2 regions of the Enterococcus sp. AMC1251 genome follow, and region 2 is predicted to be linked to the other one. Evidence: a T-box and tRNA genes for the amino acid it is inferred to sense, from the RefSeq annotation. Region 2 holds a T-box; the other holds one or more tRNA genes.
What was found. A T-box is a leader RNA that pairs with one kind of tRNA and senses whether it is charged. The one in region 2 lies ahead of leuS (leucine--tRNA ligase), so its partner is inferred to be a tRNA-Leu.
Positions count from the first base shown of each region.

Region 1 (15,817 bases), 1.6 Mb from region 2:
AATATCAGGTCAATTGGTTAGCTGTATCTCAGCCTTACTACGACACCACTACAGCATACGGTAAAACATTTATAAACCAAGTTATGTCTTTTGCCGAATTGGAAGCTCAAATGACTTCTGAGCGTATGATTTCAGTTTTTAATAATAAGGTGAAAATGGGCGAGGTTATTTCTGGTACTACGCCTTTCGGTTTTTCTATCGAGCATAAAAAACTAGTACCGAATGACCAGGCGCCAATTGCAAAAAAAGTATTTGAATTTTATGATGAACATGCGAACTTAAATAAAACATCAAGATTCTTACTTGAAGAATTTGGTATACAACGTAACACTCAGTCAATTCGCGAAATGCTAAAGAACAAAAAATATATCGGCATTTTCAGAGACAACGAAAATTATAACGAACCAATCGTAAGCAAGTCTCTTTTCGATTCCGTTAATAGACAATTGGGAATAAACAAAAAATCAAATACTAAACATGAATACATTTTTAGTGGACTATTAGTTTGCGAAGAATGTGGTAGAAAAATGAACTCAGGTAGGAAAGCCTATTATTCCGCCAAACGAAAAGATGGAAGTCGAACTCGATATCCTCATCAATCAATTTATAATTGCCGTTACGCTTACGAGGTCCCGAAATGTTCTAATGCAAAAGTTTTGAAAGAACATATTTTAGAGGCGCACTTGCTTAGTGAGATTCCTATCCTGCTCAAGCAGAAGGTTAATAATATAAATCAAAAGAAGAATAATGACAACGAAAAGCAGAAGAAACAACAAAACATAGAAAATAAAATAGAACGACTTAAAGCTGCTTATCTAAATGAAATTATCGGACTTGAAGAATACAAAGAGGATCGTGCTACTTTAGTATCACAACTTGAGAAAATTGAAAAAATCGAAATACCAACCATAGATACAAGCATCTATTCTAAGTTTGCTGATATCGATTTAAATGAACATTACGAAACATTATCTGCAGCAGAAAGAAAACAGTTTTGGCGATCACTTGTCAAAGAAATAACTTTCAACAAAGACCGCCAAATAAAAATTGATTTGATTTAAATAGTATGCGGACGACGGGATTTGAACCCGTACGAGCTAAAGCTCACAAGACCCTCAATCTTGCATGTCTGCCGTTCCATCACGTCCGCTTTCTGCTAGTCTACTAATTAACGGTTGCCTGTCTGCCATTCCGCCATGACCGCATTTTTACAGCAAAAAAAATGCTAGCTGAATTTATAATAAAATACGATAAAGTTTTTGTCAATCTTTCAATAAAGTCTCAGTATTTTAAATTTGATTACAAATTGGGGATTATCTTTTTTCACTATAGTCATATACTTGACATAGCTTCTCATAAGACTCGCTCACATGTGGCGGAATTTCAATCTCCCCAATATAATTCCTTCCTTTTGGCCCGTAACCATTCTCGTCATTTCTAAGTCGCGAAATTTCACCCAAAACTAAAGAAAAAAAATAGTCCTTGTTCCACAAACTATTCAGTCGCTCATCTTCAAAGGAAATTATTCCGTCAATAGCATTGATAGACGGAACGATAGGAACATAATTTGTAAAAATAGTGTCCATCTCTTGCCATTCTTTTTCAAATGTTGCCTTAATTCTTCTTTGTATAATAGGATCTTCTAATAGTAAGATTTTCTTTGGAATTATTCCTATTGTTTTTAGTTTATTTAGTGAATAACGTGCATTTTCACCAGAATTCGTTGACCTCGTTTCGGTTAGAAATAGTGTCTTGTCGATGGCGTATTTTTGTTTAAAATACTCTAAGTACATGTCCGTTTCACTAATATCACCGACCTTAATTCCTATGTCTCTTAAATTTTTTTGTAAAAATGGCGTAGCATGTCCAATTCCTCCAACCAGCATAAGATTTGATGCTATACCTTTTTTGTACAATTGAATCAGCTCATCAGCTAAATATGGCAAACTATTGCCTGCTAATATAGCAAGATCATATTCTCCATTGATTGGTTCTTTTTCAGCTAAATAGTCAATGACTGTGTTCCAATGCCGAATCATAGTTATCCTCTTTTCTTTTAATTGATTTTATTATAATACCGTCTTCTCTAATAAAAGAAAAGACGGTACAGTTTTGCTTCATCACTACAATTCTACTAGTTTGCCACGACATTTCCCACAAACAAAGCGGTGGGTATTGATTCTCCTTTTTCGTAAAATCAATGTTTGACATTTTTCACATTGGTATTGGTGATATGACTGCGGTGTTTGTTCTACTAAGGAACGAACATAGCGACTTCCACCTGTTTGTTTTAGTAGTAATTTAAATTCAGCATCTTTGTGTTGATATCCTTTCCCTTCTAAATGAAGATGATAATGACACAGTTCATGCTTGATCACTTTGATTAATTCTGATTCTCCGTAGCGTTCAACTACTTTCGGATTAAAATCAATATTGTGTGAATTTAAATGATATCGACCGCCAGTTGTTCTTAAACGACGATTGAAAAAAGCTTTATGCATAAACCTTTTTCCAAATGATAATCTAGAAATTTCTTCTACCATTACTTGCAATTGAGTATCTGTTAATACTTTGGTAATTGGTTTTCCTTCTTTAGAAAAACGATTCAAAGCTATTCTTTCCTTTCAGCTTGCGGCAACATCGTTAAGCTGATGCGACCTTTCTTCGTATCGATCTCTTCCACCCAAACTGTCACAACATCACCTACTGCAACAATATCGGTCGGGTGTTTAACGAATTTTGTGCTCAGTTTTGAAATATGCACTAAACCATCTTGTTTTACACCAATATCAACAAAAGCGCCAAAATCAATAACATTTCGAACCGTTCCTTGTAGCTCCATTCCTGATTTAAGATCTTCCATCGACAAAACATCTTTTCTTAAAAGTGGCGCAGGCATTTCATCACGCATGTCTCTTCCAGGTTGAACTAACGCTAAAATAATATCTTTTAAAGTCTCATTTCCAACTGCTAATTCTGTTTCTAATTGCGTTAAAGATATAGCTTTTATACGCTGGGCTGCATCGGATGTGCCCAAATCTGTTAATTTGACATTCGCTTTTTCTAGAATTGCTTTGGCAACATCATAACTTTCCGGATGAATTCCTGTATTGTCTAAAATATTTTTTCCATTTGGAATACGTAAAAAGCCGATTGCTTGCTCATACGCCTTTGGTCCTAAACGAGGAACTTTTTTTACTTGATTACGAGCGGTAAATGCGCCATGTTCATCTCGATAGTTCATCAAATTTTGAGCAGTTGTCTTATTTAAACCTGATATATGTTGTAATAACTGCGGACTGGCCGTATTTACATTTACACCGACCTGATTCACAGCTGTTTCTACTACAAAGTCTAATTGTTCAGCTAAACGTTTTTGAGAAACGTCATGTTGGTATTGACCCACACCAACTGCTTTAGGATCAATTTTTACCAATTCAGCTAGAGGATCTTGCAAGCGTCGAGCGATACTAACCGCACTTCTTTCTTCTACTTGTAAATCAGGAAATTCGGTTCTTGCCACGTCACTTGCTGAGTATACCGAAGCCCCTGCTTCATTGACGATTACATAAAAAACGTCTCGTTTGATTTGCTTTAACTGTTCAGCAACAAACAGCTCAGATTCACGACTAGCCGTTCCATTACCGATCGCCACCATCTCAACTTGATACGTTTCGATTAATTGATTAAATGCATGACCCGCAGCTGCTCGTTTTTCTCCTGAGGCCGGTTTATGCGGATAAATCACTTGAATCGCTAATACTTTCCCTGTTGCATCAACAATCGCCAGTTTACAACCTGTTCGATAAGCAGGATCAAATCCTAAAACAACTTTACCTTTCAAAGGTGGTTGCAGTAATAAATTACGTAAGTTCTCACCAAAAATATTGATCGCTTGTTCATCTGCTTTTTCTGTCAACTCATTGCGGATTTCCCGTTCGATTGCCGGACCAATAAATCGTTTGTAGCTATCCAAATAAGCAGTTTCAACATACACAGCAGTTGGGGATTGCTTATTATTGCCAATCAATTGACGGTCTAGATAAGAACTGATTTTTTCTTCCTCTACTAATAGAGCAACTTTCAAAATATCTTCTTTTTCGCCACGGTTTGTCGCTAATACTCTATGAGAAACCATTTTACTTACAGGTTCAGAAAAATCATAATACATTTCATAAACGGATTTCTCATCTTTTTCTTCATCTTTGACCGTGCTGACATATTGACCATGCTTAAAGGTAAAGTCACGAATCCAAGTACGAAATTTAGGTTCATCAGACACACGTTCAGCAATGATTTCATGCGCACCCTGTAACGCTGTTTCGGCTGAATCTACTTCTTTTTCTGCATCAACATATGTTTCAGCTTCTTTTGTTACATCTGCTTGCGCGGGAAAATTCAATAACCAGTCTGCCAAAGGTTCTAAGCCTTTTTCTTTAGCGATAGTTGCCTTGGTACGGCGTTTTTGTTTGTAAGGACGATATAAATCTTCTACTTGCTGCATTTTGATCGCTTTTTGGATAGACATAGCTAACTCATCCGTAAGCTTGCCTTGCTCTTCAATCAGACGTAAGACTTCTTCTTTACGTTTTTCTAAATTGCTTAAATAAGTATAACGTTCTTCGATTTCACGAATTTGAACTTCATCTAAACTTTCTGTCATTTCTTTACGATAACGAGCAATAAAAGGAACTGTATTGCCTTCGCTCAATAAAGTTAGTACAGTTGTTAATTGTTTTGGACGATATTCCGTTAATTCTTTTTGAAGTAAATTAACTACGTCTTGGTTATAAGTGTCTGCCATATTTATATACCTCTTTTCATTCAACATACTCTTTCATTTTAGCATATTTTCAGATTGAAATATAGGACGAGGAAAAAGCTTAAAAATCTGGCTGCCAAGGGTCGTTTAAATTTTGATATTCAATATCCTGTACAATCCCCTTTCTGTTAAAAATCACACCGTGAATGGAACCTCCAAAAACAGCACCACCATCAATCCCTATTTTATTGTCTGAATACCATAAATCAGTTGTTTCCATGTCTCCATGAAGCATCGGCGTAATCGTATGCCCAAAAACGATTGTTTTCCCAGTGTTATTCTTTCCCTGATGAAACGGTTCTCTAATCCAAATAAAATCATGGGAACTCGTTTCATGCCAATCTTTTTTATTCAAGTCTACACCAGCATGCACAAATAAATAGTTCTCCCATTCAAAATAGAGTGGGCGTTCAACCAAAAACTCAATCAATTCTTTATAACGGCTGCGAATCATCATACTAATTTCTGTAGGTGAATATTCTTCTATTGCTCCTTTATGAAGTAAACTTTCGATGGTTTCTTTGCCACCATTTCGAATATAACTAGTAAACCAATCTTCTGGATTTTTTAAAAACTGCAGAAAATATTCTTCATGATTTCCTCTAAGATAGATAGCACCGTGCTCTTCAACCAAAGTTTTTCCAAGTAAAAAACTTTCTTTTGTTTTAAAACCACGGTCATTTAGATCCCCTATCAACACCAACTGATGCATCGTTGGATCATAATATTGAATTAATTTTCTAAACAACTCATATTCTCCGTGAATATCACTGACTGCATAGACAAATTCCTTCATGGCTTCATCTCCTTTTCAATAATTTTCTTTTATTATAACGCAAGTACAGGATATGATTTCATTTTATTCGTCAAAAAAAGAGGAATTTCTGTTTAAGTAACAATATTTTTAAATTAGAAACGAATCTTAGACTTTTCGCACAAAAACTAGTAAGATTAAACGAATGACACTACGTCATAAAAATGAGTAGGAAAGAGCTGAAATTTATGAAAAAGAAAACTATTTTCGGTATTCTAGCAGTCTTAGTTATTGCGCTTATTATTTTCTTCATGGTTCAAGGTAACTCGGTAAAGTCCAACGCTGTTACTGTCCGAACTGGAGAAGTACAAAAGAAAACAATCATCGAAAAACTCTCCACAACAGGTACTTTAATACCAAACAAAGTACAAACACTTGTTGGTACTGGAAATGTCGCGGATGTGTTTGTGAAAACAGGCGACAAAGTAGAAAAAGACAAAGTCTTAGCAACCTATGATAACGGCTTACAATTGATTGCTGATTTCGATGGCACAATTACTCAAGTCAATATCAATCCTAAACAAGCTGACACAAATGCTCAACAAGGACAAGCGTCAATTCAATTAAATGATCTTTCTACGTTAAACGTTCAATTGGAGCTAACAAATTCAGAAGCTTCTGCTGTAGCTGTGGATCAAAAAGCTGAGATTACAAGTGATAATCAAACATTCCCAGGAAAGGTCACTGAAAAAGATCCCACTGCTCAAACTAATCAAACGGCAACAGGAACAAGTGCAAGTCTAGGTGCTAAGGTAGCATTTGATAAAACGCCAGAAAATCTTTTTGCTGGCTTTGATGTAGATGTCGATATCACAACAAAAACCGTTGAAAATGTCCTTGCCTTGCCGATCGAAGCTTTAACGTATAATGATAAAAATGAACCAATCACCTATGTTGTTAAAGATGGCGTTGCCAAAGAAACAAAAATTGAAATTGGGATTCAATCAGATAAATTGATTGAAGTAAAAAGCGGACTAAAAGAAGGAGAAACAGTCATTCTTTCTCCTAGTTCTGATATCAAAAACAATGCTGAAGTAACCAAAGAATAGAAGGTGAAATGATTGATCGATTTAAAAGATGTAGTAAAAATCTATCGTACCGGCGGAGAAGAATTAGAAGCTTTAAAACACGTTTCTCTACATATCGCAGAAGGAGAATTCACTTCTATTATGGGCCCTAGCGGTTCTGGTAAATCAACTATGATGAATATTCTTGGTTTATTGGATCGTTTTGACGAAGGAACCTATTACTTGAACGGACAAGATGTTACCAACTTGACTAGTAATGAAAGTGCCCATGTTAGAAATAAAGAAATTGGGTTTGTTTTTCAATCCTTTAATTTGATGCCTAGGATGTCACTCTTAGATAACGTTGCTCTACCTATGGTTTATTCTGGTATTTCAGCAAAAGAGCGCAAAGAACGCTCGTTAGAAGCTTTGAGAAAAGTTGGTTTAGCTGATCGTGTCGCACACAGACCAAATGCTATTTCCGGTGGACAAAAACAACGTGTGGCTATAGCTCGTGCTATCGTAAATGATCCAGCTGTTTTAATGGCTGATGAACCAACAGGAAATTTAGACTCAAAAACGACGCTGGAAATCATGAAAATTTTCCAAGATTTGAACGATGCTGGTACAACCGTGGTCATGGTCACACATGAACCTGATGTAGCACAATACACAAAGCGAATCGTATCATTTAGAGATGGCGAAATCATTGATGATCAATCAGTATTAGATCAAAAAACGCTATAGAAGGGGGTCGTTTTCATGGGAATTATTGAAAGTTTCAAAATGGCGATCGATAGTATTTTAGCGAATAAAATGCGTTCGTTTTTGACTATGCTTGGAATCATTATCGGAATTGCCGCTGTTATCGCGATATTAGCTGTGGGGAATGGCGCTACAAGTCAAATCACTGGCACATTCAGTGATTTAGGCGCTTCTACAATATCCGTATCCACGAGTCGAGATGCAACGGACAGTCAAAAAATCACTAGTAAAGATATTAAAGCTTTAAAAGATGGCATTCCTCAAATTGATCACGTCTCTCCTGTTGTTTCAATTCAAGCAGTGGGAGTCGCAAATGACAAATCAAAAGCAACATTGATTATGGCTGGAACGCCTGATTTGCAGTATACAAATCAAACGATGGATAAAGACATTGTCTATGGTCGGTATTTTAGTACAACTGAGTATTCAGAAGGAAGTAAAGTAGCTGTGATTAGTGCTGATACAGCTCGATATTTTTTCAGTGGACGTGAAAATGTTGTTGGTGAGAAAATCAACTTGCGAGGACAAAAAGGGCAAATCAGTGTGCGTATCATCGGCGTAACTAAAAGTACTGTAGAAAAAATCGTCGGTTCTTTTGATGAGCAAGAATTGATGGGCTATATATCGATTCCTCTAACAACAGCAAATACTCTAAACCCTGAAGCAACGAAAATTACTAGTTTAACTGTAATCGCAAAATCCAAAGATGATATTGATGCTGTTTCTAAGCAAATCGTAAATATCCTTTCTGTACGTCATAATACTGTAGGAGAAAAAGTTTACACCGCGACGAACTTCTTGCAAGCATTAGATCAAGTGAATAATGTATTAGGCTTATTTATCAACTTTATTGCAGCTGTTGCAGCTATTGCTTTGCTTGTCGGCGGTATCGGTGTGATGAATATCATGCTCGTTTCAGTAACCGAGCGAACTAGGGAAATCGGAACGAGAAAAGCGTTGGGAGCAACAGACAGTAATATCTTGTTCCAGTTTCTAACAGAATCAGTTATTCTGTGCTTGATTGGTGGATTGATTGGTTTAACCTTAGGCGCAATCTTAGCTGTTAGTGTTGCCAGTGCCTTAGATATCACTGCTCAGTTCACTTTAAGCTCAATTATAGCAGTACTCTTATTTTCAAGCGCTATTGGTATTTTCTTTGGAGTTTATCCAGCAAGAAAAGCAGCAAAACTTGATCCAATTGAAGCATTACGTTATGAATAAATAGTTATTATTGAAAAAAATCAGGATGAGAATAATTTCTCTGTCCTGATTTTTTAGTTATCCTTCTTTTTTCATTTTAGAGGCGATGAAGTGAAACAACTCATCAGGAATTTGAAAATGACCAAATCTCAAGCGTGATCGATACTCCTGCCACAATGGAAAATCTGCAACAGCTTGTAGTGGAACTGATTGAATATTTTTCAAAAAGGTAATATCTTTTCTATCTGGAATAAAGCCAGGCGTCATTTCAAATGGATATGCCTCTCCTTGTAAAATTTGTCCCAGCGCAATGAATTCCTGGCAAGGTTCTTTAGTATTTAAACTTTGCTTAGGTGCATAATAAATCAGCCAATCACCTGCCTTCATTCGATTCAGGGGAGCTGATTTTCCGTGACATAATTGACAAAAACCGCCTGCCACACCAAGCTCTACATGATCTTTAGATGCAACACCGATCCAATACTTCATAGTATTTCCTCCTTTTCATTCTTATAAATTAATCGTCTCACTGCTGTCCATCCCTAAAGTCACGATGGCTTGAGTGAACTGAATTTCGTATAATGTTAACATAGATCCAGCTTGTTCGATATTGTCTTCATAACTAGGAATCTTTCGACTCCATTGTTCTGCTACGTCATAAACAGTTAAATCACTTTTTTTCACTTGAGCGTAATGTACTCGAACATGATTGGTATTGGCAGTTGGAATCGTTGTAAACGCAACATCAGGATTTTTTTGAAACTCTATCATTTTTTCGTTTCCTTTGAATGTTGAGAAGAAAAGACATTTTTTCTCTTCATCGTAAAAAAAGCTGACGATTCTAACATTAGGTATTTCCACAACACTCGTTGCTAATGCGATCTCTGTTTGCTCACCCATTATTTTTTTAAACGCCTCTGCTATTTTCATAAATTGTTTACTCCCTTATTTTTCATTTGTCTGACTGACAAGTTCATTCTAACAAACAAACCCTGACAACTGATTGTCAGGGTTTGTTAAATCTTTTTTTAGACGCTTCTTTATTTTATAATTTATTCAAGGTCCAAGTAACCGTATCACCATCTTTTAGAAAATATTCAACAGCTCCTACATCAGGTTGTTTACCATTCACATCATACATCCAATATTTACTCTCTTTTGTATCTTGCAGATGACCATCAATACCACGAATAAAATCTTTCGCCATTTCTATTTTATAGTTTGTTTCCATGACCGTTTGCAATGATTCGTCTTTTTTGACTTTCACTTCCTTTTTGTCAAACTCTTTGTCGTCTTCCTTCAAGATGATCGTGACGTTTCGCTGGTTTTCGCTTGATTTGGTTGTGTCTTTTTTATCGGTTGTTTTATCACACGCACCTAATAAAAAGATCACCATAATGATCATCATTGTTTTTATCATTTTTTTCATTTTTAGTGCCTCCCTTAATTAAATTATTTTATATCATATTTGATTAAAATCCGTTGAAGTTTTGTTTGAATTGATCTAAATAGTAAACATGAGAAAAAAGCATTTGCAAAACAATAAGAAATTGTATAGGGGACAGCGGTCAACAATAATGCTAGATATCGCTGCCAAGAAAAATAGCGATCGATTGAAAAAACTGTCCATACATCCATAAAGAAAGAAAAGAAAAGACCAGCTAAGATGCCATAAAGTGCTAAAAAAAAATAACTTTTTCTAAGTACCCTCTGTATCAAGGGTAGGCCAGCAAGACAACCGATCAGCCCCCAAGACAACATTTGAAAAGGCGTCCACGGTCCTTGACCAAATAACATATTTGATGTGATTGCTGACAACGAACCCACTAAAAATCCTACCTCAGATCCTAAACAAATACCTGAAATAATGATGATTGCTGTCATCGGTGTAATTGCTGGAATCATATAAAATAAAAATCTGCCTAAAACGGCAATAGCTGTTAATATCGCAATTAACACTAATTCTTTACTATTGATCTGTTTTTTTTCATAGCGATAATAAATTGGAAAACAAGCACCAATCGCTAACAGCATAGAAATCACTTGGTATTGACTAGCTTGAAACAGAGACGCACCTATACCAAACAATAGTAGCACAAGCGATGATCTGAACAAAATCCGCTTCGTCTTATTTTTAATCATCTCCAACTCCTTTTACTACTTTGCAAGCCTCAATTACTTGCTGGGTTGTGACGAAAGAACGAAAGGTATCACGAGAAATTCGACTAGCTGCAGTAGTATAAAATGTATGATGACTGAAAAACTCGTTTGGCGAAGCTATTGTCAGTAAATTATTTTGAAAAAACAGTCCGCAGCGATCAGATAATTCTGCAGCAAAATCCAAATCATGGGTTACGACTAAAATTGTTTTTCCTTGTTTTGCTAGCTTTTTTAATAATGTGATCAGTTGTTTTTTCCCATAGTTATCAATTCCTTTTGTTGGTTCATCCAGCAATAAAATTTTTGAGTCGGTTAAAAGTAATTTTCCTAGCGCCGCTCGTTGACATTCTCCACCACTCAAATCTAAGGGATGCTTTATAAGGTGTTCGTTTAGTCCAAGTAAATCTGCAACGTTTTTTATCTGCTTTAATTGTTCTTGTTCATCCATTTTTTTGCTATCTAAATAATTCCTATAATCCTCCAACACAGAGTCTTTGATAAAGAGTGTTTGAGGCTCTTGTGGTAAATAACCTACAGTGTGCCGATTCTTTTTAATGGGCTGATTCAAAATTGAGATTGCCCCTCGATAACATTTATTGATTCCAGCAATAACTTTCAATAAGGTTGTTTTTCCAGTCCCATTTCCTCCGACTAAAGAAAAAATTTCTCCTTCACGAATCTCAAAATCCACCCCCGCTAAAATATCCCGACCATTTTTTTCATAGCGGAACCAACAATTTTTCAATTGAATACTTTTACTTGCTAGATTCTGAGAAACAGGGTCAGGTTTTTCTTCCTGCAACATAATAGTAGCTGAGAAATGCCGCGCTAAAAACCGCTTCCCTTCTAAAACCGTAACAGGACAATTATCCTGCAGACCACTCTCCAGATAAATTTGCGTAGCACTCGGTAAACTTACGATAAAACGGCTAAGATCGGTTCCACCTTTCTTAATTTCATTGGAAATATTTCTTGGCTCATCTGCAAAAATCATCTGACCTTCATGTAAAAGAACAACTTTATCAGCCTGAGCAAAGATTGATTCCAATCCATGCTCAGCTAATAAAATCGTTAAACCCAGTTCTCGATTTAACCTTACAAGTATATCAACAAATTTTTGTGAAGCAATCGGATCAAGTTGGGTTGTCGGTTCATCTAAAATCAAAATATCTGGTTTCATCACTAAAACAGAAGCTAGATTAATCAGTTGCTTTTGACCACCCGATAATTCGCTTGTTTTAGATTCAAGTAATTCATGAATGCCGAGAAAATTAGCCATTTCAGCAATTCGACTCTTCATTTCAGAAGCTAAAATACTCATATTTTCCAAGCCAAATGCCAGTTCATGCCAAACACTCTCTGTCACAATCTGATTTTCAGGATTCTGCATAACATAGCCAATTTTACTGGTTGTAAAAAGCGCTGGAAGATTCGTGATTTTTTCATTGTTCAGATAAATAGTCCCCGTCTGCTTTCCAGCAGGTGTTAGTTGAGGTTTTAACAGTTTTAGTAGCGTTGATTTTCCACTGCCGGAAGCTCCACAAATTAAAATGAAATCACCTTGATCAATAGATAATGTTAACTCATCTAAGACTATTTTATCGCTTCCAGCATATTGAAATGTTAGATTTTTGATTTCAAGATAGCCCAAATGATCACCTCCCCTACCCGATTAACAAACGGAAAAAATGCCAAAATGAAAAGAAATAAGTAATTTACCCAGTCTTGTTGTACTAGTAGATACGCATTTTGCTGATAAGGATAATAATTAAATTGATAACATCCATTTATCCTTCCTAAAATAAAAAAAGCAACCGATAGAATAACCAAGATCAAAAATAATGTATCCATTTTTTTCCAACGATAACTCAGTCGACTGCTTCTGGTCATAATGCCCAAACCTCGTGCCTTCATGGAATCTGCCGTTTCCATCGCATTTTCTAACGACCAAGAAAATAAATTCCCAAATAAATCTAAACTATAAGACGTGCGTTCTTTAAAGCTTCTTTTATGTGTTCGTTGAATTGTTTTTTGTACTCGATTTAGGTCTTGATAATAGTGCTGAAGTAACGGTATAAAACGAAAAACCAGCGTTAAAATCAATGTTGCTTTAGGGAAACGTTTTCCGAAAAGATAAAAAAATTGCTCTGAATCAATTGCCGCTTGAAGATTTCTAAACAAATAGATCACCGTCGCAATCATCATACCCATAAAAAAACCGTAGACAAACGCTTCTTTAGTAATTGGTTTATTCAATAAAAAAAATAATATGGTTGCTCCTCGATGGACAAATAAAGGATTCGTCACTGTTATAAGCCCTAGAAAAACCAACGGATAAATCACTATCTTTTTTGGTTTTCCTTTCAAATAAAGTAACTGAAAGAACAAGCTTCCAAAGAAAAAAAGGCTGATGATCACTGGATTTGTCGTACTCATTACGATCAATAGCACCACTATGTAATAGCTCGAAATGACTAGTGGATGTCGTTGTTCAAAAAGCGCTTTATTCATATCAGACTTCCTTTCTCTACTCAGTATTTTCTATTGGATAATAAAAAAACAGCCTACACTGTTCTTTTAGAAACATTCAATTCCTCATTACTTCATTAATATAATAGCGTTTGTAACCTAAAGCAACATTCATATTATATAAATCTAGATAGCGAAAGTCAATTTTTCTTGATCATCCACACCTGCACGAAAATTTTTCTCCTGTTATTCACCCAAACGAAGAATTCTTCGTTATAATAAGATGAACGATTCCTCCTAAATAAACAAAGGAAGTGCTCCTATGAAAACAGAACGTCTATTAGCAATCACTATGATCTTATTAGAAAAAAGACAGATTAGCGCTCCTCAGCTAGCTAAAATGTTGGAAGTTTCAGTCCGCACCATTTACAGAGATATTCAATCTCTTAGTGAATCTGGAATATCGGTAGCTACTTCCCCTGGCTTAAATGGTGGTATCCAAATTATGGATAATTACAAAATAGATAAAAATTTTTTTACCTCTTCTGATATCACTTCTATACTGATCGCACTAGAGAGCTTATCACAAAATATTTCTCCGATTCAAATAAATCAAACCTTTGAAAAAATAAAAACACTTGTTCCAGCGAATTTTTCAGAAGAAATTGAATTCAAAACCAACCAAATTGCAATCGATTTAACGCCTTGGACCAGGAACAATACGCTACAACCTTTTTTAGAAATCGTTAAATCCAGTATGGATCAACACCGATTACTTTGTTTTGACTATGAAGATAATCACGGGAGAAAAACCGAACGAACTGTTGAGCCTTATCGACTTGTTTTGAAGGAAATCAGTTGGTATTTACAAGCCTATTGCTTAGAAAGAAATGATTTTAGAACTTTCAAGCTTTCTAGAATGATTAATTTAAACTTGTCTTCTTCAACATTTATTCTACGAAACTTTAAAGCGGAACCATTAGGGAAGGAACCTTTCTACAGTAGAAATTTTACGATCACGACGCTCAAAGTGACGCATAAAATCAAAGAGCAGTTAGTTGATAAATTTGGACAATTACGGTTTTATCCTTCTAATGAATCTGAGAAATTGATTGTCGAATTTCCTTTTACGGAAGATGAATTTAGCTACAATTTACTTTTGGGGTTTGGCAGTCAATGCGAATGTCTAAAGCCGGCTCATGTTAGAACCGAATTGAAACGGCGTATCGAAAATTTGCTTACGCTTTATCAAAACCATAGATAAAAAAAAGCTTCTCAGCTTGTACTAAATTACGGTACACTCTGAAAAACTTATTCATTTTATTTCTTTTTCTTACCGCCAAAAGCATCTTTCATTTTATCAAAGAAACCTTCTTCTTGCTGTTCACTTACGGTTTGACCGCCAGCTTTAGCAAATGTGCGTAATGCTTCTTTTTGTTCGTCGTTTAAGTTTTTTGGCGTGATGATTTTAACTTTCACGTGCTGATCGCCATTAACACCGCCACGTAAGCGTGGCGCGCCTTTGCCACGTAAACGGAAATTTGTTTCTGTTTGAGTGCCTGCTGGGATTTTCAATTTTACATCGCCATGAACCGTCGGTACTTTGACTTCATCACCAAGCGCTGCTTGTACGAAGCTCAATGGTAAGTCATAGTAGATTTCTGAACCTTCACGGTCGAAAATATTACTGTCTTCTACGCTGAATACAACGTATAGATCACCATACGGTCCACCGTTCATTCCAGCTTCTCCTTGATTTGCCAGACGCATTTGTTGTCCGTCTTCTACTCCAGCTGGAACATTGACTTTCACTTTATGCGCTTTTTTGTCATGTCCAGTTCCGTGACATGTTGGACAAGGCTCTTTGATTTCTTTACCAGTACCACGACAAACATCACAAGTTTGACGGCTCATCACACGGCCAAGTGGCGTTTGACGTTCAACATTGATCGAACCAGAGCCATGACACTTATGACAAGTTTCAGGATGAGTACCAGGTTTAGCCCCATTCCCTCCACAGGTTTCGCAATTATCTTCGCGATTATACTTGATTTCTTTTTCCACACCAAAAATCGCTTCTTCAAACTTTAGATTGACTGTATATTGCAAATCAGATCCTTGTCTTGGCGCAGTCGGATCGACACTACGAGAGCCACCGCCAAAGAATGAATCGAAAATATCTTCAAATCCACCAAAGCCACTGCCTCCACTAAATCCACCACCGCCGAAGCCACCAAAACCACCAGCACCGCCGTAGTTTGGATCAGTCCCTGCATGACCATATTGATCGTAAGCTGCTTTCTTTTGAGGATCGCTCAATACTTCATATGCTTCAGATACTTCTTTGAATTTCTCTTCAGCATCTGCTTCTTTATTGATATCTGGGTGGTATTGCTTGGAAAGCTTACGGTAAGCTTTTTTTATTTCATCATCTGAAGCACCTTTCGCTAAACCCAAGACTTCATAATAATCTTTTTTCGTAGCCATTAGTTCCCCTCCAACTATTATTACATTTATTTTAAAAAGGATCGACGCCAACTTATTGGTATAAAAACATCGTTGTAATCATACCACAAATTA
Region 1 covers NZ_CM177098.1:1,415,848-1,431,664, reverse strand. The annotation lists gene AC4BBR_RS06620 (recombinase family protein) at 1-1,061, shown strand, start outside; tRNA gene AC4BBR_RS06615 (tRNA-Leu) at 1,068-1,150, opposite strand; gene AC4BBR_RS06610 (ElyC/SanA/YdcF family protein) at 1,314-2,039, opposite strand; gene AC4BBR_RS06605 (SprT family protein) at 2,124-2,609, opposite strand; gene AC4BBR_RS06600 (Tex family protein) at 2,612-4,804, opposite strand; gene AC4BBR_RS06595 (metallophosphoesterase) at 4,884-5,618, opposite strand; gene AC4BBR_RS06590 (efflux RND transporter periplasmic adaptor subunit) at 5,825-6,685, shown strand; gene AC4BBR_RS06585 (ABC transporter ATP-binding protein) at 6,698-7,390, shown strand; gene AC4BBR_RS06580 (ABC transporter permease) at 7,406-8,629, shown strand; gene AC4BBR_RS06575 (EVE domain-containing protein) at 8,687-9,097, opposite strand; gene AC4BBR_RS06570 (pyridoxamine 5'-phosphate oxidase family protein) at 9,119-9,538, opposite strand; gene AC4BBR_RS06565 (DUF4430 domain-containing protein) at 9,654-10,037, opposite strand; gene AC4BBR_RS06560 (ECF transporter S component) at 10,061-10,750, opposite strand; gene AC4BBR_RS06555 (ABC transporter ATP-binding protein) at 10,743-12,419, opposite strand; gene AC4BBR_RS06550 (energy-coupling factor transporter transmembrane component T) at 12,392-13,279, opposite strand; gene AC4BBR_RS06545 (helix-turn-helix transcriptional regulator) at 13,560-14,501, shown strand; gene dnaJ (molecular chaperone DnaJ) at 14,558-15,724, opposite strand.
Region 1: it has a tRNA-Leu gene. The T-box ahead of leuS (leucine--tRNA ligase) is inferred to sense a tRNA for this amino acid. The anticodon was not compared.

Region 2 (15,817 bases):
TTTTTTTAGGAACTAAAGTAATCATAGATAGAGGGAATAGTGATTACTTAACCAGTTTTTCCTTCATTTTAACAATTCTTTTTTTAATAGGGTATCTTTTTGTATTCTACTTATTGAGCCGGACAAAAAAATACAGAAAGTTTCTTATTCCCCTTCTTTTTCTGGCGACTAGCTCTGAGCTTACGTTAAATACTTTAGAGGTTATTAAGGGGATCTCAACTGAATGGAATTATCCAGCAAGAAAATACTATTCGGGTTCTTATCCAGAGATAAAGGATTTAGTAGATCAAACAAAGGTAGAAAATACAACCTTTTATCGTTTAGAAAATTTAGATGGTGCTTCTGCTAATGATAGCTTTAACTATGGATATAGTGGTATTTCTATGTTTTCTTCAATAAGAAACCGCCATTCATCAGCTTATTTAAATGATTTAGGCTATCGTTCTCTAGGAACAAATTTAAATATTCGATATGGAAACAATACGTTATTAATGGATTCATTACTTGGAGTGAAATACAACATTTCTAAAACGACGCTCAATAAATTCGGTTTTGAGGAAACAGGAAGGCGAGGGGGATACAAATTATATGAAAATAACTACGCACTTCCTTTAGGAATAATAACGGATAAGAAAATTTATGAACCAGAAGCTGTAAAAACGCAAGCGACGTTATTTAATCATTTAGCAGAATCAAATGAAGACTTTTTCACCTTTTCTTCAACAAAAAAAATAGGAACAAAAAATTTGAAGGAAAAAACAAAAAAGATAAATCAAACAACTATTGTGACGTATACTGCAAAAAATAAAGCTGAACCTATTGAAATTGAATGGGAAGCTAAAATACCCGCAAGCAAACAAGCTTATTTTAGTGTATATCCGATCAATTATGACAATTTGGGAGCTACGAAGCTGACTATTGAGGTAAAGGGAGGACGGAGATCGTCTACTGTCTCCGAGACTGGTCAATATTATGCATTGGGTAACTATGATACAGAGACAACTGTCCAATTTAAAACTATTTTTAGTGGGCTTGTGGGAAAAAATAACATAGAGATTGTTGAACCAGATATTGCATTGATGGATACAGGAAAATTTAAAGAAGCATATCAAACGATCGAAGAAAAAGGAGTAGATCTCTCTGTTTCAGGACGAAAAGTAACAGGAAGTGCGACTGTAAAAAAAGATCAAGTTCTTTTAACAACAATCCCTTATGATAGAGGTTGGAAAGCTTATATTGATGGTAAAAGAGTAGAGATACCTACCTTCAAACAAGCGTTGTTGACGTTACCAATTCCAGCGGGAACACACGAAATTAAATTTGTGTTTCTACCAGAAGGGATAATAGTTGGAGGTTGTCTATTTATTTTGTGTATAGTTATTTTTATAGGATATTGCTATAGAGTGAAAAATGAGTAAATAACTAAAATTAGAAGGTCGAGACAAAAATCTACAGTATCTATCTGAAAGAGTGGTTTTTCTATTAAGATTTATTCGGAACTTTCAGGTGAAAATAGCTGTTTGGTTGCGTCTCGCTTGCCTTCTTTTTAAAGTACCTATTTTTTTTCGATACAAAACAAAATAGGCGGATTATTCTTCTGATTGATAAATTGATAAATCAGTACACTATATGTTTCTTGAGGTAACTGTTGAGAATACTCTTTTATCAAAGACAATTCTGCTTCACCGCCAGCATGACCGTAATAAACGACCAAAATGATCCTGCCTTTAGAAGCCAGCCGAGCAATCAATGCATCTAGCGCTTTTTTTGTTGTATCTGGTTTGGTGATAATTTGTTTATCACTTTTCGGAAGATACCCTAAATTAAAAATAGCGGCTTTCAACGGTGTTTCTACTGGAATCAATTGTTCAATGGTTTCATGTCCTTGGTGAAACAAAGTTGTTTGTTCGCGTAATCCTAGATCAGTGAGTTTCTTTTCTGTATTCGTCACTGCCTGTTTTTGAACATCAAATGCGTAAACGAAACCCTTTGAACCAACAAGCTCAGCTAGAAAAGCTGTATCATGCCCATTTCCCATCGTAGCATCAACCACAATATCCCCTTTTTGAACCACTTCTTTTAAAAGGGAGTGACTAAAATGCAGTGCGGTTTGCAACATTAATTCAAAACCTCCTTAGTGTTACGCACATTATAGATCCCCTGAACGCTATTCCGATGCTTCATTTCATCATCAATCGCATTCAAAACTTCCCATTTTTTTAAACTCCACATGGGACCAACTAAAGAATCCATTGGAGCATCACCAGTTAAACGATGGATCACGATCTCTGGAGGAATCATTTCTAGCTGATCGCAAATAACACCGACATAATTTTCTCGAGTCATCAATTGCAAACGCCCTTCATGATAATCTCGTAACATACGCGTATTTGTCATTAAATGCAGCAAATGTAATTTAATCCCTTGAATATCCGAATCAAGAATCGTTCGACGAACATTTTCTCTCATCATATCTAAACTTTCACCAGGCAATCCGTTGATTAGATGAGTACAGACACGAATATTGTGTTTCCGCAATTTTTCTACACCATCAAGATAAGTCTCATAATTATGTGCTCTATTGATTGTATTGCTGGTATTTTCGTAGGTCGTCTGTAATCCTAGTTCTACCCACAAATAATAGCGCTGATTCAGTTCAGCTAAATATTCAACCACATCATCAGGCAGACAATCTGGACGAGTACCGATCGAAATGCCGATAACGCCTTTTTCATTGACCACTTGTTCAAAACGATGACGAATTACTTCAACAGGTGCATGAGTATTTGTGAAGTTTTGAAAATAGACGATATATTGGTCAACATTCGGCCACTTTTTGTGCATCATATGAACTTCTTTTTGAAATTGGATCGGCAAAGGATCCTGAGGGGCAACGATCATATCGCCTGATCCTGAAACACTGCAAAAAGTACAACCGCCTTTAGCGACAGTTCCATCTCGATTAGGACAATCAAATCCGCCATCCAAAGGGACTTTAAAAATTTTCCCACCAAACTGCTGACGTAAAGCATAATTCCATGTATGATATCGCTTATTTGGATCTTCCGTATAGATAAATTCAGACATAATTTTTCTTCCTTTTATTGTTGTTTACTTTTAAAGCGCCAGACAAACCGTTTTTCTAAATAAATCGGGTAGCTCATCAATAACCAAGCTAAACCAAAGCAGAATCCGCCTAAAACATCGCTAGGGAAATGAACACCAACATAGATTCGGCTGATCCCAATCAGAAAAATACCTAATCCTAAAAGAAATTGTAAAAATAAACAAAGATTTTTTTGTTTAAGAAATTGTGGCAGTAATAAAATAAGTGTTCCATAAAGCAACATGCTTCCAGTAGAGTGCCCGCTTGGGAAACTGTAACTATGTTCTGTTACTAAATGATCTAATGTCGGGCGTGGACGCATAAATAATAATTTGATTAATGGATTTGCCACACCAGCAATCAATCCCATATTGATTAAAAGCCAGAGCATCTCAGCATAATATTTTCCTTTAAATAGTATGAAAACAATCGCTAAAGTCAAAATTCCCAAAGTTAAAGGATCAGCAAACTTTGTATACCAAATAAAAAAATGATTAGCAATTGGGTAAGGTGCTCTTACGATTGCCGTGATTGCTTGATCAAAACCATTCAGCCAGCTTGAATAAAAACGTACTACGTAGCCTAAGAACATAAAAACAACTAAAAAGCAGCTGCCGGCAAATTGATAATATAATTTATTTTTCATAAGAAACCCTTTCTGAAATAAGTAAAGCCTATTATAACACCAAACAATTAAGAAGACATCTGAGAATCATCAAAAAAAGAGTCCGATAAAACTAAAAGTCAGTTTTATCTAGGACTCTATATCTGAATAAACGGCGAGAAAAAAGTAGCTACTACTTCAACTTCGTTGCGATCACATTAAAACTCTAAATACTGAAGAACATTCATCTTAGCCTCTCTTAATCTAAAAGAAAATTAATCATCATCATTTTCGTAGTCTGAGGGACCTTCAACGGAAATATCGCCAGAGTTTGTTTGTAAGGTAAGTGATTTTGTTCCTTTGCCTTTTTTGTAAGAAGTCCGTTCTTTGCCGAAAATCGTACTATCACCTAACGTTGTTTTTGTTTTGATAATTACATCATATAATATTTCTTCTGTATGCAAATCGATACTTCCTTGTTGAGTTTCCACCAGTAATTTTTTTGGAATTTCTGTTCCATATAATGAAAAATCACCATTGATACTTTTAATGGCTGCCTCGCCTTTAAGATCAGTTGCTTGGATTTCGCCATTAGTAGTTTCTATTTTAGCGATCCCTTTGACCGTATTCAAGGAAATATCGCCAGATGTGCTAGTCGCAGACCAAACTGAGGCAGCAAAATCACTTATCTGAATCTCACCATTAGTGGTTTTGACAGTTGCTTCATCGGTTCGAACATCTGAATGAACATTAAGATCACCATTAGTGGTTTCCACCGCTAATTTCGTTGTATTGGTAGTATTAACATTAAGATCTGCGTTGATCATTTTAATGGATAAGTCTTTTGTAGTAACTCCGGAAAGATTGATAGTCCCATCAGAGTTACCATTGATGACTAAACGCTCGGTATCATTAGGGATAGTCAACGTTACAGCTGATCCCTGATTGAAAACACCAAATTTTATTCCATCTAGTTTTACTTTTTGCTTATTACTATTTACTGAAATGTTCAGCTGCTTATCTTTTTCCTCAACATCTAAAGAACTTTTAAGAGAAACTGGCATCGAACTCCGAGTATTCATTACAACTTTATTCGAATTTTCAGTTTGTACATAAAACTCAGCGTTGCCTGAAAGATCAAGATGAATCTCTTTGGTACTTTGTTTATTTTTTATGTCATATGTCTGTTCTTTTGTATCTATCAAAGAATGTTCAGCGCGGCTAAAAAAAACTGCACTGCCTATTCCGCCGATAATCATAGCTAAAACGCCAATACTTAGAAAAAAAGCAGTTGTCTTCTTCATACTAAACCTCTCCTCTTAAAACGCGAATATTCCAGTGTAAATAACGTTTGAATACTTTTCCAAAAAATTTTGTTAAGGGTGTTAAAATCAATAATCCAATAACCCCGGCACCAAAAAGGAAAACACTAAGGAATAATTGAAACATCGTTCCGTCATTAAAGCCTGCAAAGACAGAAATGCCTCCGAGAATCGGTGAAAATAAGAAAATAACAGCAACTAGCCAACAAGAAAATAATAGCATAATAAAAGAAAAAATCATCCAAATCATTAAAAGAAAATTAAATGAAAGGATACCTGCTATCTGACAAAATCGAACGAAACTGCTACGATGAGGCCGCTCATAGGTCCGATAAGTATCTTCATATGGATGTTTAGGTATTTCCTCATAATAATAATCATTATTTACAACGGGCTGGATTTCTTGCCAACCATCTCGTTCAAGTTTTTTTTCAGGAACAGTGATGTCAAATTCCTGTAAAATTTCTTCAGCAATCCCTCTAGGTTTCCCTAAATTTTTTGCGATTTCTTCCTCTGTTTCCCCAGCAGCTGAACGCTCGTCAAATATTGTTTCATATTTATTCAAGATAAAAACTTGCTGTTGATGGGTCAGAGGCTTTAAATAAATTTTTAATTCGATTAAAAAGTGTTCTTTATTCATTTTTTTCCCCCATTTCATTATACAATCTTGCTTCTTCTACACTATAATTTTTTTTGAAAGTAATAACAAGTCTTAAATCAAAAAATCAGCCTAAGGTAAAGAGAAGAATCGGTCTTTAGACCTAGTCCTGTTTGTAAGATAAAAGCTATGAAGATGAACAGAAAACAGAAAATAAAATAATTCGTTTTTATTTCGATTTATAAGCAAAGTAAAAGCGAAAAACATTTCTATTTTCATTAAAAACAGGTATAATATAGCTTGTAGAACACTTTTTTTAGAAAATTCGGAGGATATATTATGGAAAAGTATAAAACATCAAGAAAAGAGCGGAGGAAAGCCGAACAGAACAAGTTTGCTTCTGATCAGCTAAAAAAAGGAACTACTGTACTTAGCTCTGCAATTGTTGTATCTTCAATTGCAGCACCAATTGCAGCACCAAAACTTGCTGAAGCTTCAGAAGATAAAATACCTAGTGAACAAGTAAGTTACTCAAATACAATTACACATACAGAAGCCGTTCAAACACAAACAACGACGACTGACACAAACGATTCGATGACACAAGAAACTCAGACAACAGAGACTTCTTCAAACGAAGACACGTCTGAAACACAAGAATCATCAGAATTAAATACATCAGAAACAACACATAGTACTGAATCAACTGAATCAACTGAAACAAAGGAGTCTTCAACAACTGAAACAGAAGAATCTAAAGCACCAGATCTTGCGATGCGTTCAGCATTTGCTGCGCAAACTAGAAGTATCAGCCCAAGCGCCTTCATTGCTGAAATAGCTGGACACGCCCAATCGGTTGCAGCAGCAAATGATTTATATGCGTCTGTCATGATGGCTCAGGCAATTCTTGAAAGTGACTGGGGAAGAAGTACTTTATCTGCAGCACCAAATCATAATTTATTTGGGATCAAAGGAAGTTATCAAGGTCAATCTGTTACCATGAAAACATGGGAAGTTATTAATGGTCAGTGGATTCAAGTAGATGCTGCTTTTAGAAAATATCCTTCTTATTCGGAATCATTTAGTGACAATGCTTATGTTTTGAAAAATACGTCGTTTCAATCTGGAGTATATTATTATTCAGGAACATGGAAAAGCAACACGAATTCTTACAGAGATGCAACAGCGTGGCTAACAGGACGTTATGCAACAGATCCTAGCTATAATACAAAATTGAATAATATTATTACAACGTACAACTTAACTCAATATGACACTCCTTCATCAGGTGGAGGAAATACAGGTGGCAACACAGGTGGAAATACTGGGGGCTCAACTGGAAATACAGGTGGTTCTAATAATACAGGAACGTCAAACACTTATTACACGGTAAAATCAGGCGACTCATTATGGACGATCGCTAATGCAAATGGTGTAAGTATTGCTAATCTACGTCAATGGAACAATTTAAATGGAGATATCATTTATCCAGGTCAAAAACTGATTGTGAAAAAAGGTTCTGGTAATGCTGGAGGAGGTTCCGGAGGCAGCACAGGTGGCTCAACAAACAATACAGGTGGCTCTAGCAATACAGGAACATCAAATACTTATTACACGGTAAAATCAGGCGACTCATTATGGGCGATCGCTAATGCAAATGGTGTAAGTATTGCCAATCTACGTCAATGGAACAATTTAAATGGAGATATCATTTATCCAGGTCAAAAACTGATTGTGAAAAAAGGTTCTGGTAATGCTGGAGGAGGTTCCGGAGGCAACACAGGTGGCTCAACAAACAATACAGGTGGCTCTAGCAATACAGGAACATCAAATACTTATTACACGGTAAAATCAGGCGACTCATTGTGGGCGATCGCTAATGCAAATGGTGTAAGTATTGCCAATCTACGTCAATGGAACAATCTGAATGGAGATATCATTTATCCAGGTCAAAAATTAATTGTGAAAAAAGGTTCTGGTAATGCTGGAGGAGGAAGTTCTGAAGGCAATACAGGTGGGTCTACGAATGCTGGAACGGCCGCTGGTCACTACACAGTAAAATCAGGCGATTCACTATGGGCGATTGCTAATACAAATGGCGTAAGTATTGCTAATTTGCGTCAATGGAACAATTTAAGTGGAGATATTATTTATCCAGGTCAACGCTTAGTTGTGAAAAAAGGTCAAGGTGGATCAGCTAGTCCATCGAATAATCAAGGCGGTAGCCAAACAGTAGGTTCATATACTGTAAAAAGTGGAGATACCTTATGGGGACTTTCTCAAAAATATGGAACAAGTGTTCAAAGAATTAAGCAATTGAACGGCTTATCTAGCGATATGATTTATATTGGTCAAAAATTGAAAGTTAAATAAAACAATTGAAATTGACTGAAATTTTTGGTAGTATGATAGCACATGACAGATATATATACAGTGAAAAGGAATAGTAGAAAGAACCATGTTTTAGAGAGCGTATGGCTGGTGAAAATACGTACAGAAGCTTTCGAACTCGCCTTTGAGTTATTTTACTGAACGAGTGAATAAATGTTCTCTGATCTTTTTTTTGAAGTAAATGGGGGATGAGACATAGTTCAACAATCAGCTAAACTTTACTAAGTAAAATCGGTGGCGGCCGTTACAGCGTTGAGGCTTGTAATTTATACAAGTAAAATTAGGTGGTACCACGTTGTTAATCATACGTCCTATAGGAATTTTTCCTGTAGGACGTTTTTGTTGTGAATCACTACGATTGGCTCCACCAGAGTAGATGATGAACAATACTTGGCGACCAAAGGGAGAGAAGTTACCATACTAGTGAATCATACCACTTCGTTTCGATCTCATTAAATTCTAAGAGCTAAAGTTTTAAGAGTAGATGATGAACAATACAAGGAGTTTAAAGGGAGAGAAGTTACCATACTAGCGAGTGAAGTTAAACGCTGTAAGAAAATGTAGAAAATGAACATAAGAAATAGGTGGAAAAATTATTAAAAAAAGCTACTTAAAATAGGGGGAAAAAACGTGAGTTACGATCATAAAGAAATCGAGAAAAAATGGCAAAAATATTGGGAAAAACATAACAGTTTCACTACAGATGAAGATGTGAACAAAGAAAAATTTTATGCCCTAGATATGTTTCCGTATCCATCAGGACAAGGTCTTCATGTTGGGCATCCAGAAGGCTATACAGCGACAGATATTCTGTCACGAATGAAAAGAAGTCAAGGCTATAGTGTTTTGCATCCAATGGGGTGGGATGCGTTTGGATTACCTGCGGAACAATATGCATTAGATACTGGAAATGATCCAGCTGAATTTACGAATAAAAATATCGAAACATTTAAACGTCAAATCAATTCATTAGGTTTCAGTTATGATTGGAATCGAGAGATCAATACAACCGATCCAGAATATTATAAATGGACCCAGTGGATTTTCACAAAACTATATGAGCACGGCTTGGCTTATGAAGCCGAAGTGGCAGTCAATTGGGTACCAGAACTTGGTACTGTTATTTCAAATGAAGAAGTTATTGATGGAAAAAGCGAACGTGGCGGCTATGATGTTGTTAGAAAACCAATGCGTCAATGGATGTTGAAAATCACTGCATATGCAGATCGTTTACTGGATGATTTAGAGTTAGTCGATTGGCCTGAAAGCATCAAGGATATGCAACGTAACTGGATCGGTCGTTCTGAAGGAGCGAACGTTACGTTTAAAGTAGCTGGCTCAGAAGATGAATTTACCGTATTTACGACTCGTCCAGATACATTATTTGGTGCAACCTATACCGTTTTAGCACCTGAATTAGAATTGGTGAAAAAGATTACTACGCCAGAGCAAAAAGATGCTGTGGAAGCCTATATTGATGCTGCATCAAAAAAATCAGATTTAAACCGAACAGATCTAGCAAAAGAAAAAACAGGTGTCTTTACAGGGGCATATGCAGTGAACCCAGTCAATGGTGTTGAGATCCCAATCTGGATTGCTGATTATGTATTGGCATCATATGGTACAGGAGCAATTATGGCAGTCCCAGCTCATGATGAACGTGACTATGAATTTGCTAAAGCTTTCAATATTGATATCGTTCCAGTATTAGAAGGTGGAAATATTGAAAAAGCCCCGTATACAGGCGATGGTGTACACATCAATTCCGATTTTTTAAACGGCATGAATAAAGAAGAAGCAATTACTAAAATAAATGAATGGTTAGAAGAAAATAATGTAGGAAAAAAAGAAGTGAGTTACCGCTTGCGTGATTGGTTATTTTCACGTCAACGTTATTGGGGCGAACCAATTCCTGTGATCCATTGGGAAGATGGGACAACAACCACCGTTCCAGAATCTGAACTACCACTAAAATTACCGAAAACAGATGATATCAAGCCAAGCGGAACGGGAGAATCACCACTTGCGAATATTACTGAGTGGATTAACGTAGTCGATTCTGAAACTGGCAAAAAAGGCAAACGTGAAACGAATACGATGCCGCAATGGGCAGGAAGCTCATGGTATCATTTACGTTATATTGATCCGCATAACAAAAATGAACTTGCCAATTATGAAAAACTAGAACGCTGGTTGCCAGTAGATATCTATATTGGTGGAGCGGAACATGCCGTACTTCACTTGTTATACGCACGTTTTTGGCATAAATTTTTATATGATATCGGTGTTGTACCAACAAAAGAGCCGTATCAAAAACTATACAACCAAGGAATGATCTTAGGTCAAAGTTTCCGAGATAGCCGTGGAGTACTGGTTCCGACGAATATGGTAGAGAAACGTGATGGTATTTGGGTGAATAGTGAAACTGGTGAAGAATTAGAAGAAGCACCAGCTAAAATGAGTAAATCATTGAAAAACGTTGTGAATCCTGATGATGTTGTTGAAAAATATGGAGCTGACACCCTAAGAATGTATGAAATGTTCATGGGACCACTTGATGCATCGATTGCTTGGAGTGAAAATGGACTTGAAGGCAGTCGTAAATTCTTGGATCGTGTATGGCGCTTGATTGTAGATGAAAATGATAAAATGCGTGACCGTATTACGACTATAAACGATGGGCGTTTAACGAAGGTTTATAATCAAACAGTGAAAAAAGTGACAGAAGACATGGAAAATTTACACTTCAATACAGCGATTTCTCAATTGATGGTCTTTGTGAATGAAGCCAACAAAGTCGATGTTCTGCCATACGAATACATTGAAGGTTTCGTTCAATTACTAGCACCAATCGCGCCACATATCGGTGAAGAGCTATGGACAATTCTTGGAAATGAAGAAAGTCTAACGAATGCTCCTTGGCCGACATATGATGAAGCTGCATTGATTGAAGATGAGGTCGAAGTTGTTTTTCAAGTTAACGGAAAAGTTCGTGCAAAATTGAATATCGCTCGAGGGTTGAGCAAAGAAGAGTTAGAGGAGAAAGCTCTAGCAACAGAAGAAATCCAATCTTTTATTGATGGGAAAACAGTGCGTAAAGTGATTGTTGTTCCAGATAAATTGGTGAATATTGTAGCGAATTAAATATATTAGAAACAGAGGTGCTGAATAAAATCAGTATCTCTGTTTCATTATAAATAGGGATGTGAGGAAAAAAATGATCAGTCGTATTACCTTTATCGTACACGATTTAGAAAAGGCCACTCTCTTTTTTAAAACAATATTTGCTGCAAAAGAGGTTTATTCAAGCGGAACAGCGACGTTTTCTATAGCACAAGAAAAATTTTTCCTGATTAACAATCTTTGGATAGCGATTATGCAAGGCGATTCGTTACCTACAAAGACATATAATCACATTGCGTTTAAGATAGAAGAAAATGAGTATGAACATTACTTAGAGAAAATCAGCGCTTTAGGATTAGAAATAAAAGCTGGTCGTCAACGTGTAGAAGGTGAAGCAAATTCAATTTATTTTTACGATTTCGATAACCATTTATTTGAACTGCACACTGGAACGCTTGAAGAACGATTAAAATATTACCAACCAGGAATCAAATAAACTCATTTTGCATAAATGAAACGAACATGCTACAATATAACCAATAAATGACGAAGGTGGTGAATAAGTACAATGGTCAACATGCCAAAAATAACAACAGGTTTTTCTTATATAATCGTATACCTATCTTTTTGTCATGTTATTATTTCCGATTTTTTATCTCAAGGGACAAGTGTGTCTAAAAAGGGATAAAAAATTAAATAAAACAGACCATTCAGACTTATTTACTTGAAACGAATTAGTCATAAAATAACGGAAGAGAGTAATTTGGTTTCAACTGATCTTAATCAAAAGAGCAGTGGAAAATTGCTAGCAGACAGTAAATAATGAAGGTTGAACGGAGAACGTTGTTCAGCTTTTTTTTGTACGCTTAAAATTAGTATAAAAGATAATACATTTTATTTTTGTTGATCTGTCTGAATGGCAGAAAGAGGAAGAGATGTTAGTACAATTACAAAAAATAACCAAAAAGTATGGAATGGAACCACTTTTTGAAGAATTAAATTTGCAAATAAACAAAGGGGAAAAAATAGGATTAATTGGGACAAATGGTTCAGGTAAATCAACAATTTTAAACATCATCACAGGAATCGAGACGGTTGATTCAGGAACCATTAGCTGCAAGAAAAACGCACGTATTGGCTATTTGGCTCAAATGCCGGACATTTGTGAACAGAAGGTCAAAGACTACTTGCTAGAAACGTTCACATTCCTGAATGCAATTCAGAAACAATTAACGCAATTGGAAGAGCAAATGACGATTCCAGAATGTGATCTAGAAAAAACAGTCGTTCGTTATGGTCAAAAACAAGAAGAATTTCAACAAGCTGGTGGTTACGAGATGGACAACAAACTCGAGATGATCGCAAACGGTTTAATGATCAATGATTTGTTGCCAAAAAAACTTTCACAATTAAGCGGAGGTGAGCAGACAATCGTAGCTTTGGCAAGAATTTTATTGCAAGAAAATGATCTTGTGTTGCTAGATGAACCCACCAATCACCTGGATGCTAAAAGAATTACTTGGTTGGAAGGGTATTTGACCCATGAGAAAACAGCGTATTTGATTGTTTCTCATGATCGATTATTTTTAGATCATACGATAGAAAAAATTGTAGAGCTGGAAGATGGTCATTTACAGGAATACAAAGGAAATTATTCTGCGTATAAACGACAAAAAGAAGAGCAACTTGAAAAGCTTAGAAAAGATTTTGCAGAACAGCAAAAAGAAATTCAGAAAATAAAACTAGCAATTCGTCGCTTTCGACAGTGGGGACATGAAGGAGACAATGAAAAGTTTTTCAAAAAAGCCAAGCAACTTGAAAAACGGTTAGAAAAGATTCAGAAAATTCCTAAACCTAAAGAAGAAACAGCAAAAATAGACAAGAAATTCAAAGAAGCGAATCGCTCCGGTAAAGAAGTGCTTCAATTTAAGGAGGTCAGCAAAAGCTATGCGGATAGAACATTGTTTGAGAAAGCCGAATTTTCACTATTTTGGAAAGATCATTCGGCGATCATAGGAGAAAATGGTGTAGGTAAAAGCACCTTGTTAAAACTGGCTCTAGCGTTGGAGGCAGTTGATAGTGGTGAAATCAAGCAAGGAACGAATCTTCAAGTTGGCTATTTGCCTCAAGTTATTCAATATATGAATCCTAAACAAACAGTGTTACAATCCTTTAGTGAAGCTTGTTCTCTAGCTGAACAAGACAGTCGCCATGTATTGGCTAAGTATTCTTTCTATAGTGATGATGTAATGAAACAAGTTCGATTTTTAAGCGGTGGTGAAAAGGTTCGTTTAGAATTAGCTAAACTAATGCAAAATGAGGTCAATTTTTTAGTGCTAGACGAGCCAACCAATCACTTAGATATTGAAACGAGAGAAGAAGTAGAAGAAATACTAGAAGAATTCCAAGGTACAATGCTAGTTGTTTCACATGATCGCTTCTTTCTCCAAAAAATGTTTGATACTTTTTTAATCGTTGATCAACAGAAAATCAGGAAAAGAACTGGGACTTATATAGAGGTACTTACTTCAGAATAAGACAAACGCTTAAACAATAGAAGATCAAAGTTGGGATAGAAGAGTTCAACTCCAAAAAATATAAAGGAGTTACTTTTGTTCCAACTTTTTTAACTTAACGTGTTAAAAGAAGAAGTGTAAAATCATTACTAACTCAAAGGAAAATTTTAGAGATAAAGAAAAATCAGTGATCGCGAAAAGATAAATAAAAAATCGTAAGTATTAATAAGGTTATTTATAGTTAAGAAATAATGACTAATTATGATTAAATAAGTATAATTTTAAAAAAACTAACGTTATTAAATTGATATTTATCTCAAATTACAATACAATACAATAATAGATAGAACAAATATTATTATTATAATTTGCATAAAAAAGTTGGGAGGACTGTCGTGAGAAGAAATAGTTACTTGATATTTATCAGTTTTATCATTCTAATGATTTCCCCGGTTGATTGGTTCTATGCTATAGAAACTGAGCAATATGATGAGGGAAGTTCAGTAACGACGGAGTCAACTAAAGAAATTTTGACATCAGATTCGTCAGTAACATCTATTGAGGACAGCTCGTTTAGTCAAGAATTGGCTAAGGAAGAAGAATCGATAGAAAATGAAAAAATAACGGATAGTAATAGTATAAATGATTTAGAAGATAAAAATAAATCTGAAATAATTGATAGAAAGCTCTTAAGGAAAGACGCTGTACAAGATGTAGATGGCTTCTGGTTAGTTGATTCAGCAGCTACTTTGGCTGAATATTTAAAGGATAATCAAAAGCTGAAATTTCGTTTAACCAATAATATTGACTTAGAATCTAATGGTTATCAACTTAAAGATAACATGATCATCGATGGTGCAAACCATATTATTACATATGATAAAGGTAGTTCAGCTACTAGCGGTTTTTATGCAAATCAAGCAAATGCGGTAATTGAGATTCGTAACACACAATTTGGTAACACTGATGGTTCTGGCGCAGTTGGATATTATGGCTTTTTATCTGGAGGGTCAGCTGCAAATATGACATTTATCTTTGATAGTGTCGATTACTATTCTACAAATGGTCAAATGATTTATAACATAAACGGATCTGTCATAATGCGAGGGCAAAATACGATCGATCAAAGAGGGACGAATACATATTCCCAGGAATGGGCAGAAATTAATTACGTAGAAATTCAAAATGGTTATACTTCAATCAAGCATTCATCTAATCGAACCAGTGCATTTATTTGGTCGACAAGTAATGCCTCAGCAAATCCCCATTCAGGAGCTTCTCAAATTGTAGTTCGAGAAAATGCGCAACTGAATATCCAGACAAACAGTAATATGACTTATGGTACGTTAGCACCAAGTTATATTGTTGAGAAAAATGCTGTTTTAAATTTGGATAAGATGACACTTGCCACGGGTGGAACGAGAAATCAATTTTTTGCCTCTAATCAAACTCAGTCAGTAGTATTTGATTTTCAGGATAATGCTCAAGTTGATTTTAAATTACCTTCATCAATCGATCTTTATACTGCTAAAGGCAGAATGACGATTGCAGAGAATGCCGATGTTTCAATAGATGTTGCTAGCGGTGGGGTCTTTGCATCGTCATCTTCTAGCACATTTGCTCTTAAGATGGACAAAGCCAAACGAGTCTCATTTGCTGCTGCCAGTCTTGGAACGTTAGGACTAAATGGAGCTAATGGTGTAAATAATTTGTCTTTTTCCAGCAACTATTTAAAAAAAATAGCAACTTTTTCGAATAAAACAAATAGTACACCAACACAAGAGATTTTTAAAGAAGCTTCAGACTTGAGTGTTCAAGGAGCAAATTATACGAATATCGTAGGTTCGCCAAATCCATTTTCTACACAAGAGATACTAGCAATGAAAAATGCCCAAAAAATCGTTTTTAGCGAGTTTATAGATGTTCCAGATCAATTAGGGTTACTTGCAGCGGAAAAAACAGACACATCCATTTCGCTATATGCCTCATCAGTTAATAATGGTAGTCAAGCTAAGGAAGTAAAATTTTTTCTGTTTACTACTGAAGAGGATACAAATGATTTAAGTAAAGCTAAACATATCGTGACATTAAATACATTCGAAGATCAAGAAAATACAATACTTAGTTCAAATTATAAAGTAAGAATAAATGATTTAA
Region 2 covers NZ_CM177098.1:3,024,016-3,039,832, reverse strand. The annotation lists gene AC4BBR_RS14330 (YfhO family protein) at 1-1,418, shown strand, start outside; gene mnmM (tRNA 5-(aminomethyl)-2-thiouridylate-methyltransferase MnmM) at 1,556-2,119, opposite strand; gene mnmL (tRNA modification radical SAM protein MnmL/YtqA) at 2,119-3,087, opposite strand; gene AC4BBR_RS14315 (phosphatase PAP2 family protein) at 3,102-3,752, opposite strand; gene AC4BBR_RS14310 (DUF4097 family beta strand repeat-containing protein) at 3,986-5,014, opposite strand; gene AC4BBR_RS14305 (DUF1700 domain-containing protein) at 5,016-5,672, opposite strand; gene AC4BBR_RS14300 (LysM peptidoglycan-binding domain-containing protein) at 5,970-8,003, shown strand; T-box leader at 8,055-8,338, shown strand; gene leuS (leucine--tRNA ligase) at 8,652-11,165, shown strand; gene fosX (FosX/FosE/FosI family fosfomycin resistance hydrolase) at 11,239-11,640, shown strand; gene abc-f (ribosomal protection-like ABC-F family protein) at 12,080-13,681, shown strand; gene AC4BBR_RS14280 (fibronectin type III domain-containing protein) at 14,056-15,817, shown strand, end outside.